Regions from separate parts of the Streptomyces sp. NPDC015032 genome, predicted to be linked through region 2. Evidence: riboswitches for the same ligand, from Rfam matches in the RefSeq annotation. Region 2 holds a riboswitch; the other holds the start of a gene.

The links. A riboswitch is a leader RNA that binds a small molecule or an ion and turns the genes downstream of it on or off. The one in region 2 is predicted to bind cyclic di-AMP.
Region 1: another riboswitch for cyclic di-AMP. It lies ahead of ACF08M_RS07670 (transglycosylase SLT domain-containing protein); the one in region 2 lies ahead of ACF08M_RS13485 (peptidoglycan DD-metalloendopeptidase family protein).

What each region holds. Positions count from the first base shown of each region.
Region 1 covers NZ_JBIBVN010000003.1:414,648-418,337, reverse strand. The annotation lists gene ACF08M_RS07675 (DUF2461 family protein) at 48-569, shown strand; gene ACF08M_RS07670 (transglycosylase SLT domain-containing protein) at 911-1,696, opposite strand; cyclic di-AMP (ydaO/yuaA leader) riboswitch at 1,701-1,887, opposite strand; gene ACF08M_RS07665 (ATP-binding cassette domain-containing protein) at 2,584-3,690, shown strand, end outside.
Region 2 covers NZ_JBIBVN010000007.1:81,208-84,897, reverse strand. The annotation lists gene ACF08M_RS13490 (alpha-galactosidase) at 1-1,076, shown strand, start outside; cyclic di-AMP (ydaO/yuaA leader) riboswitch at 1,369-1,525, shown strand; gene ACF08M_RS13485 (peptidoglycan DD-metalloendopeptidase family protein) at 1,529-2,485, shown strand; gene ACF08M_RS13480 (SGNH/GDSL hydrolase family protein) at 2,675-3,520, shown strand; gene ACF08M_RS13475 (STM4011 family radical SAM protein) at 3,619-3,690, opposite strand, start outside.

The DNA.
Region 1 (3,690 bases), on a different contig from region 2:
AGCGCGAGAGACACCGAAAGGACCGGGAGCGCCTGGTCCGTCAACCCATGATCGCGTTGCTGAACGAGGTGGCCGACGCGGAGGGGGCGTACGAGGACTTCTCCGTCTGGGGGTTCCGCAAGGACCCGTGGTGGTGGCAGCACCAAGTAGCGGTGATCCGGATCGCGCGCAATGTCGAGATCGGCCTCCGCTTCGACCTCGACGGGCTCCGGATCAAGGGTGGCTGGACCTACCCGGACCCGGGGCAGATCCCGTTGTTCCGTACGGCAGTTGCCGCGCAGGAGAGCGGACCCGCGCTGGTGCGCGCCGTCGAGACGCTGGAAAGGCGGGGGTACGAGGTCACCGGCGATCTGATGAAGCGCGTGCCACGCGGCCACGACGCCGGGCATCCGCGCGCCGACTACCTCCGGTACCGCTCGATCTCCGCCGCCCGGCCGCTCGGCGGGGACTGCGCGCAGCACACGCCGGCCCTGCCCGGTGCCGTGCTCGCGGCGGCAGAGGAACTGGAGCCCCTGCTCTCCTGGCTCGCCGGCCATGTGACCGTTCCCGGTCCCCGCCGAGCCGCGTAGCACCGCCCCCGCACGCTGCCCGCGGGGGGCGGGATTCCGGTCCCCCCTCGATCACTCCACGATCGTGCCGCTGCCCGCACGCGCGCAGGGCGGGACTCCTGCCCTGTTCGTCGCCTACTTCTTCGGAGAGGCTGCCCGCACGCGCCGGGGCTCCGCGTCCACCGGCCCGTTTCCGGACGGCACGCTGCCGACGCAGGTGCGCGAGGCAGGGGTTCCGGCCTCGCGCACATCCGGGGCAACGGCCGGAAGGCGGTCCCCGACCGTCGAGAGGCCCTTCGCGAGCGGCATGACCGCCCTCTCACCACTCGTCGGCCCTGAACCGCCACCGGCACCATGGGGCGTCAGTAGGCCCCGAACACGTTGTCGATCGAGCCGTACTTGTCGGCCGCGTAGTTGCAGGACGCGGTGATGTTGGCGACCGGGTCGTAGCTGTCCAGCGACGTACCGGGCACGTGGTAGGCGCGGAACGTCGGGTCGATGATCTGAAGGAGACCCTTGGACGGCGTTCCGGCGACAGCATTCGAGTCCCAGTTGTTGACGGCCCGGGGGTTGCCGGAGGACTCGCGCATGACGTTGCGGTGGATGCCGTCGTAACTGCCGGGGATGCCGTGCTTCGCCATGACGGCCAGCGACTCCCTGATCCAGCCGTCCAGATTGTTCGTGTACGTGGCGGGCTTGACGGCCGGTGCGGCCGTGGTGGTCGTCGCCGGTGCGGCACCGCTCACGGCGGACACGCCGGTGGAAGCGTGTGACCCGGCCTTGGCGCCGATGGTCAGCTTCATGCCCGGGACAATCAGAGCGGGGCTGCCACCCACCACCTCTCGATTTTCCTCGTACACCTTCTGCCAGCCACCGCTGACGGAATACTCCCGCGCGATCTTGGAAAGGGTGTCGCCCACGGTCACGGAATGGACGGCGGGTGCGGCCTTCTGGACGGAGATTTCCTTGACAGTGGCGGCGGACGACGCCGCGGCCTTTTCGGCGGCGACGGTCTGCGCCGGTGCGGCCGAGGCGAATCCCGCACAGACCAGCGGAAGCACGAGGGCGGCCCCGCCCGTGGTCGCGGCGATGAATCCGCGGGTCAGCGAAGTGGACTTGCGACGATAGGACTTACCCGTGGTGGGCATGGCGAATTCCTCTCCGTCGCCTGCGAGGTGAGCTGTCGGGTTCAGACTGGAGATGTCTGGCCGCATGCAACTGCGGCTTCACCCCGAGCCGTTCCGAATTCCGGATCGGCGACCTACCTGGGTCCCCCGCTCCTGCCGTACGCGATCGGGTCGGATTCTCGGACGGCGGCAGGATTCGGCGTTCCGTCCGGATTGACGGTGACCGTAGGCGAGAAAGGCCGAATGGAACAAGCCCCTATTTTTTGATCACAATTGATTTGCAAGATCGAATCACAGAAAGGCAGTAATCCACCTCACACCACATGACCAAATTTCCTTGCACAGAAGGGAACGGCGCGCGCAGCCTGCCGCCTTGAACCGTGGACGTGACTCACACCACGCAGTTCCCAAAAGTCACATTTCGGACAGAGCTCAAAAGTCGCAACTCTCTACAAATACCCCCTAATTAACCAAGCGGGCATGTTCGACAAAGCGCCCATATAGGGACATTTGCCCGCCTGTGCTCGCACTCTCGCTCCGGTGCGCCGCCCCCCGGGGCGACCGCACCTGGCAGGACCGGTCGGCGGTCCGGCCGTGCCACTCCCCCGCCCGGCACGGGGCTTTGCCTTTCGCCCTCCGGCTCACTATCGTCTTGACCGTCCTGTTGTCTCCGATAGAGGTGGACGTTGCGCATCTGAGGTTCGCGATCATCGCGCCGTACGGCTCCGGTCGTACGCCCGTCACGCTGTAGCAGTGTGTTCTCCTGCCCGTGACCCCGCGTGGATGCGACCTCGGTGCAGGAGCCGTCCCTCGATCTCTCGGACCGGCGCACCCTTCCCCTTCCGGTCGCTGCGTGGTGCTCGCATACGAAGCCCTCACTCACCAGGCTCACGACTGCGAGGATCACCATGGCGACACCCACTGCCCCCAATGTCTCCCTCACCTGCTCCGCCCTGTCGTTCCAGTGGCCGGACGGCACGACCGTCTTCGACGGGCTCTCCCTCGGCATCGGCCGCGGCCGCACCGGTCTCGTGGGCAACAACGGCGCGGGCAAGTCCACACTGCTGCGCCTGCTGGCCGGCCTGCTCCGCCCCTCCCAGGGCTCGGTGACCGTCGGCGGCAGCCTCGCCCATCTCCCGCAGAACATCACCCTCGACACGTCGTTGCGGGTGGACCAGGCCCTGGGCATCGCCGAGCGGCGCGATGCGCTGCGCGCCATCGAGGCCGGGGATGTGAACGAGAAGCACTTCGAGACGATCGGCGACGACTGGGACGTGGAGGAACAAGCCCTCGCGACGCTGGGGTCGCTCGGACTCGGGTACCTCGAACTGGACCGCACCGTGGGCCAGATGTCCGGCGGGGAGACCGTCCTGCTGCGCCTGGCCGCACTGTTGCTGGAACATCCCGATGTCCTCCTGCTCGACGAACCGACCAACAACCTCGATGTCTTCGCGCGTCGCAGGCTCTACGACGCCGTCGACAACTGGCGCTCCGGGGTGCTGGTCGTGGTCAGCCACGACATCGAACTGCTGGAGCGCGTGGACCGCATCGCCGAACTGCGCGCCGGATCCGTGGGCTGGTACGGCGGTGGCTGGTCCGCCTACCAGGAAGCCCTCGCCACCGAACAGGAGGCCGCCGGACGGATGTTGCGGGCCGCCGAGGCCGACGTGCGCCGGCAGAAACGCGAATTGGAGGAGACCCATGTGAAGCTGGCCCGCCGCCAGCGCCAAGGCAGGAAGGCGGAGGTCGACGGGGGCCTCCCGAAGATCCTCGCCGGCCGCCGCAAGCGGTCCGCGCAGGAGTCCGGGGGCAAGCTGCGCGGTGTCCACGAGGAGCGGCTGAGCGAGGCGCGCGAACGCCGCGAGGAGGCCGCGGACGCGGTCCGCAACGACGCCGAGATCCGCGTGAGCCTCCCCCACACCGCCGTTCCCACCGGCCGCACGGTGCTGAGCCTGCACGAACTTCGCCCCCGGTTCGGGCGGCTGCTCCAGGGCAACCTCCATGTGCACGGACCC
Region 2 (3,690 bases):
ACGCGTGGTTCGGACGGCGCACCAGTGACCGGGCGGGGCTCGGCGACTGGACGCCGAATCCGGACCGCTTTCCCGGTGGCCTCAAGCCGCTCGCCGACGAAGTGCACGGTCTCGGCATGCAGTTCGGTATCTGGGTCGAGCCGGAAATGGTCAATGCAGACAGCGATCTCTATCGCGCGCATCCTGACTGGGTGCAGCACTTCCCCGGGCGGACGCGGACCGAGTTCCGTAATCAACTGGTGCTCAATCTTGCCCGCGCCGATGTGCAGGAATATCTCTGGGAGCAGCTGGACACACTGCTCTCCAGCGCACCCATCGACTATGTGAAATGGGACTTCAACCGCTCCTTCACCGACGCGGGCTGGCCGGGCGAGGAGTATCCGCAGAGGCTCTGGGTCGAGCATGTCGACGCCCTGTACGCGCTGATCGGCCGTCTCCGGGCCGCGCACCCCTCGGTCGCCTTCGAGTCCTGCTCCGGCGGTGGCGGCCGGGTCGATCTGGGGATTCTGTCCCGTACGGATCAGGTGTGGACCTCGGACAACACCGACCCGCTCGACCGCCTCGCCATCCAGGAGGGCTTCGGTCAGATCCACCCGGCCCGGGTGATGGCCGCCTGGGTCACCGACAGCCCGAACGTCCAGCTCAACGGCAGGGGCAGTTCACTGCGCTTCCGTTTCGTGAGCGCGATGGCCGGCGTGCTCGGGGTCGGCGGGGACCTCGCCGAGTGGAGCGAGGAGGAACTGGCCGAGGCGCGGGACTGGGTGGAGCTCTACAAGGAGATCCGGCCGGTGGTGCAGTACGGCGCGCTGTACCGGCTGCGCGCCCCGCGCGGCGGGCTCAGTGCGGTCCAGTACGTCCGCGGGGACGAGACCGTGGTCCTGATGTGGCTGGAGGCGCAGAGGTACGGGGAGCTGCCCCCGGCCCTGCGGCTGCGCGGACTCGACCCCGAAGCGACGTACACCTGCCTGGACACGGGGGCGGTGCACCACGGTTCGGCACTGCTCCATCAAGGGCTGCACACCGGGCTTCGGGGGAATCTCGACGCACGGGTACTGAGGCTCCGACGCGAACGATGAGAAGAGATGTCCATGATGGGTGGATTTGATTCAACATGCCCTGTCTGTACAGGGGATGACCGCCCTCTCGTGAGCGGAATCATATCCGTGACGGTGTGTGCCGACGGGGCGGTCGGTCATTCCGTGCACGGTGCGGAAATTCAAGATCCTTAATCCACGGAGTGTGACCAGAATTCCGCGCCGAATTCCTGGTGCGGATTCCGGCATGGAATCAGTGGCTTGTTCTCTTCGTCCCGGCTCGCTTACGGTCACCGTCAATCCGGATGGACCGCCTAATCCTGCCGCCGTCCGGAATTCGCATCCACTCATCGTGCGGCAGGAGCGGGGGAACCAGGTAGGCCGCCGATCGGGGAAATCCGGCCGGCTCGGGGTGAAGTCGCGCTCGGCGCGGCCGGGCATCTCCAGCCCGAACCCGACAGCTCACCTCGTAGGCGCCGGAGAGGAAGCTCGTCATGCCCATATCGGCTAAGCATCGTCGTACGAAGGCCGGAATCATCGCCCGTGGCGTCGCCGCCGCGGGCGCCGGCGGCGCCGTCATCGCACTGCCGCTGCTCGGCGCCACGGGTGCCAGCGCCGCGGAGCAGGCCGCCCCGGCCGTCGCCCCGCAGTCGGCCTCCGCCGCCGAGCACGCCACCCCGGTCAAGCCGGTCGCGCAGGAGCAGGCCGCCACCACGACGTACTCCGTCGTCTCCGGCGACTGGCTGTCGAAGATCGCCGCCGAGCACAAGATCGAGGGCGGTTGGCAGAAGCTGTACCAGGACAACCGCTCGGTCGTCGGCGACGACCCCGGCCTGATCCTCCCGGGCATGAAGCTGACGCTCGGCGGCACGGCGGCGGACCACTCCGCGCCCACCGGTGCGGGTGCGGGCGCGGCCCTCCCGTCGAAGGCCCCCTCGGTGTCCTCGTCGGCCGCGGTGAAGTCGGCGCCGGCGAAGTCCGCCCCGGCCAAGGCCTCGGCGGCCACGGAGTCCAAGACCTCCGCCCCGGCCTCCCGGAGCAACAGCTCCGGCTACGCGCACCCGGTCCCCGGCAACCACACCACCGGTTACCGCGCCTCCGGCTCCAACTGGTCCAGCGGCAGCCACACCGGGATCGACTTCCCCGTCTTCACCGGCACCAGTGTGAAGGCCATCACCTCCGGCACCGTCGTCACCGCCGGCTGGGGTGGCGCCTACGGCAACCAGGTCGTCATCAAGCACGCCGACGGCCACTACTCGCAGTACGGCCACCTGTCCTCGATCTCCGTCGCGGCGGGCCAGTCCGTGAGCACCGGTCAGCAGATCGGCCTCTCCGGTTCGACCGGCAACGCCACGGGACCGCACCTGCACTTCGAGGTCCGCACGGGCCCGGCATACGGCTCGGACATCAACCCGATCGCCTTCCTCGCTTCGCACGGCATCTACGTCTGAGCCGGACGAACGGGTGGCTGAGCAACACGGCATGACCTGAGCAGCACAGGAGGGGCGGTGCGCGGCGGCGCACCGCCCCTCCTGCTTATTCCCCCTTTACCTAAACCTGACCGGGTGGTCTATCTCACCACCCGTCAACCCCTTATTACGGTCGCGTAGGTCACATTCAGCAGTGCAGGATAGGCGTTTGTGGCAGACGATTCGAGAAAAAATCAACGTGGCGTCATCAACCGACAGGGCGTCATCGGGTCGTACGCGGCGATTGGCGACAGTTTCACCGAAGGAGTCGGTGATCCCGGCCCGGACGGGACCTTCGTCGGCTGGGCGGACCGATTCGCGGTACTTCTCGCGGACCAGCTCCCGGACCCCGATGCGGATTCGAGCACCGACGGCTCCGCACACGGGAATTTCAGATACGCCAATCTCGCCGTACGCGGACGCCTCCTCGACCAGATCGTCGAGGAGCAGGTGCCGCGCGCCAAGGAGCTCGCACCCGACCTGGTGAGCTTCTGCGCGGGCGGCAACGACATCATCAGGCCCGGCACGGACCCCGACGACGTGGCCGAGCGCTTCGAGCGCGCGGTCGCCGAGCTGACCGAATCGGTCGGCACCGTGATGGTCACCACCGGCTTCGACACCCGTGGCGTTCCCGTGCTGCGCCATCTGCGCGGCAAGATCGCCACCTACACGGCCCATGTGCGGGCCATCGCCGACCGCTACGACTGCCCGGTCCTCGACCTGTGGTCGCTGCGATCCGTCCAGGACAGGCGCGCCTGGGACGACGACCGGCTCCACCTGTCGCCCGAGGGACACACCAGGGTCGCGCTGCGCGCCGCCCAGGTCCTCGGCCTCGACGTGCCGGCCGATCCCGACCAGGAATGGCCCCCGCAGGCACAGCGCGGCACGCTCGAAGTACGGCGTGACGACATCCACTGGGCGCGCGAGTACCTGGTGCCGTGGATCGGCCGACGGCTGCGCGGCGAGTCCTCCGGCGACCATGTCGAGGCCAAGCGGCCCGACCTGCTGCCGCTCTAGTTGTACTGACCCGTGAGGTCAGGGACGCGGCTGGCGGGTGGTGTCCTCGCTCGCCGGACGGGCCTGGGCCGCCGGGCCCGCCCGGCGGCCCGCGCCCGTCAGCCGCGAGAAGACAGCGGCGGACCCGGTATCCGCTCCAGCACCCCGCCCGCGAAGACGTCGTACAGCGG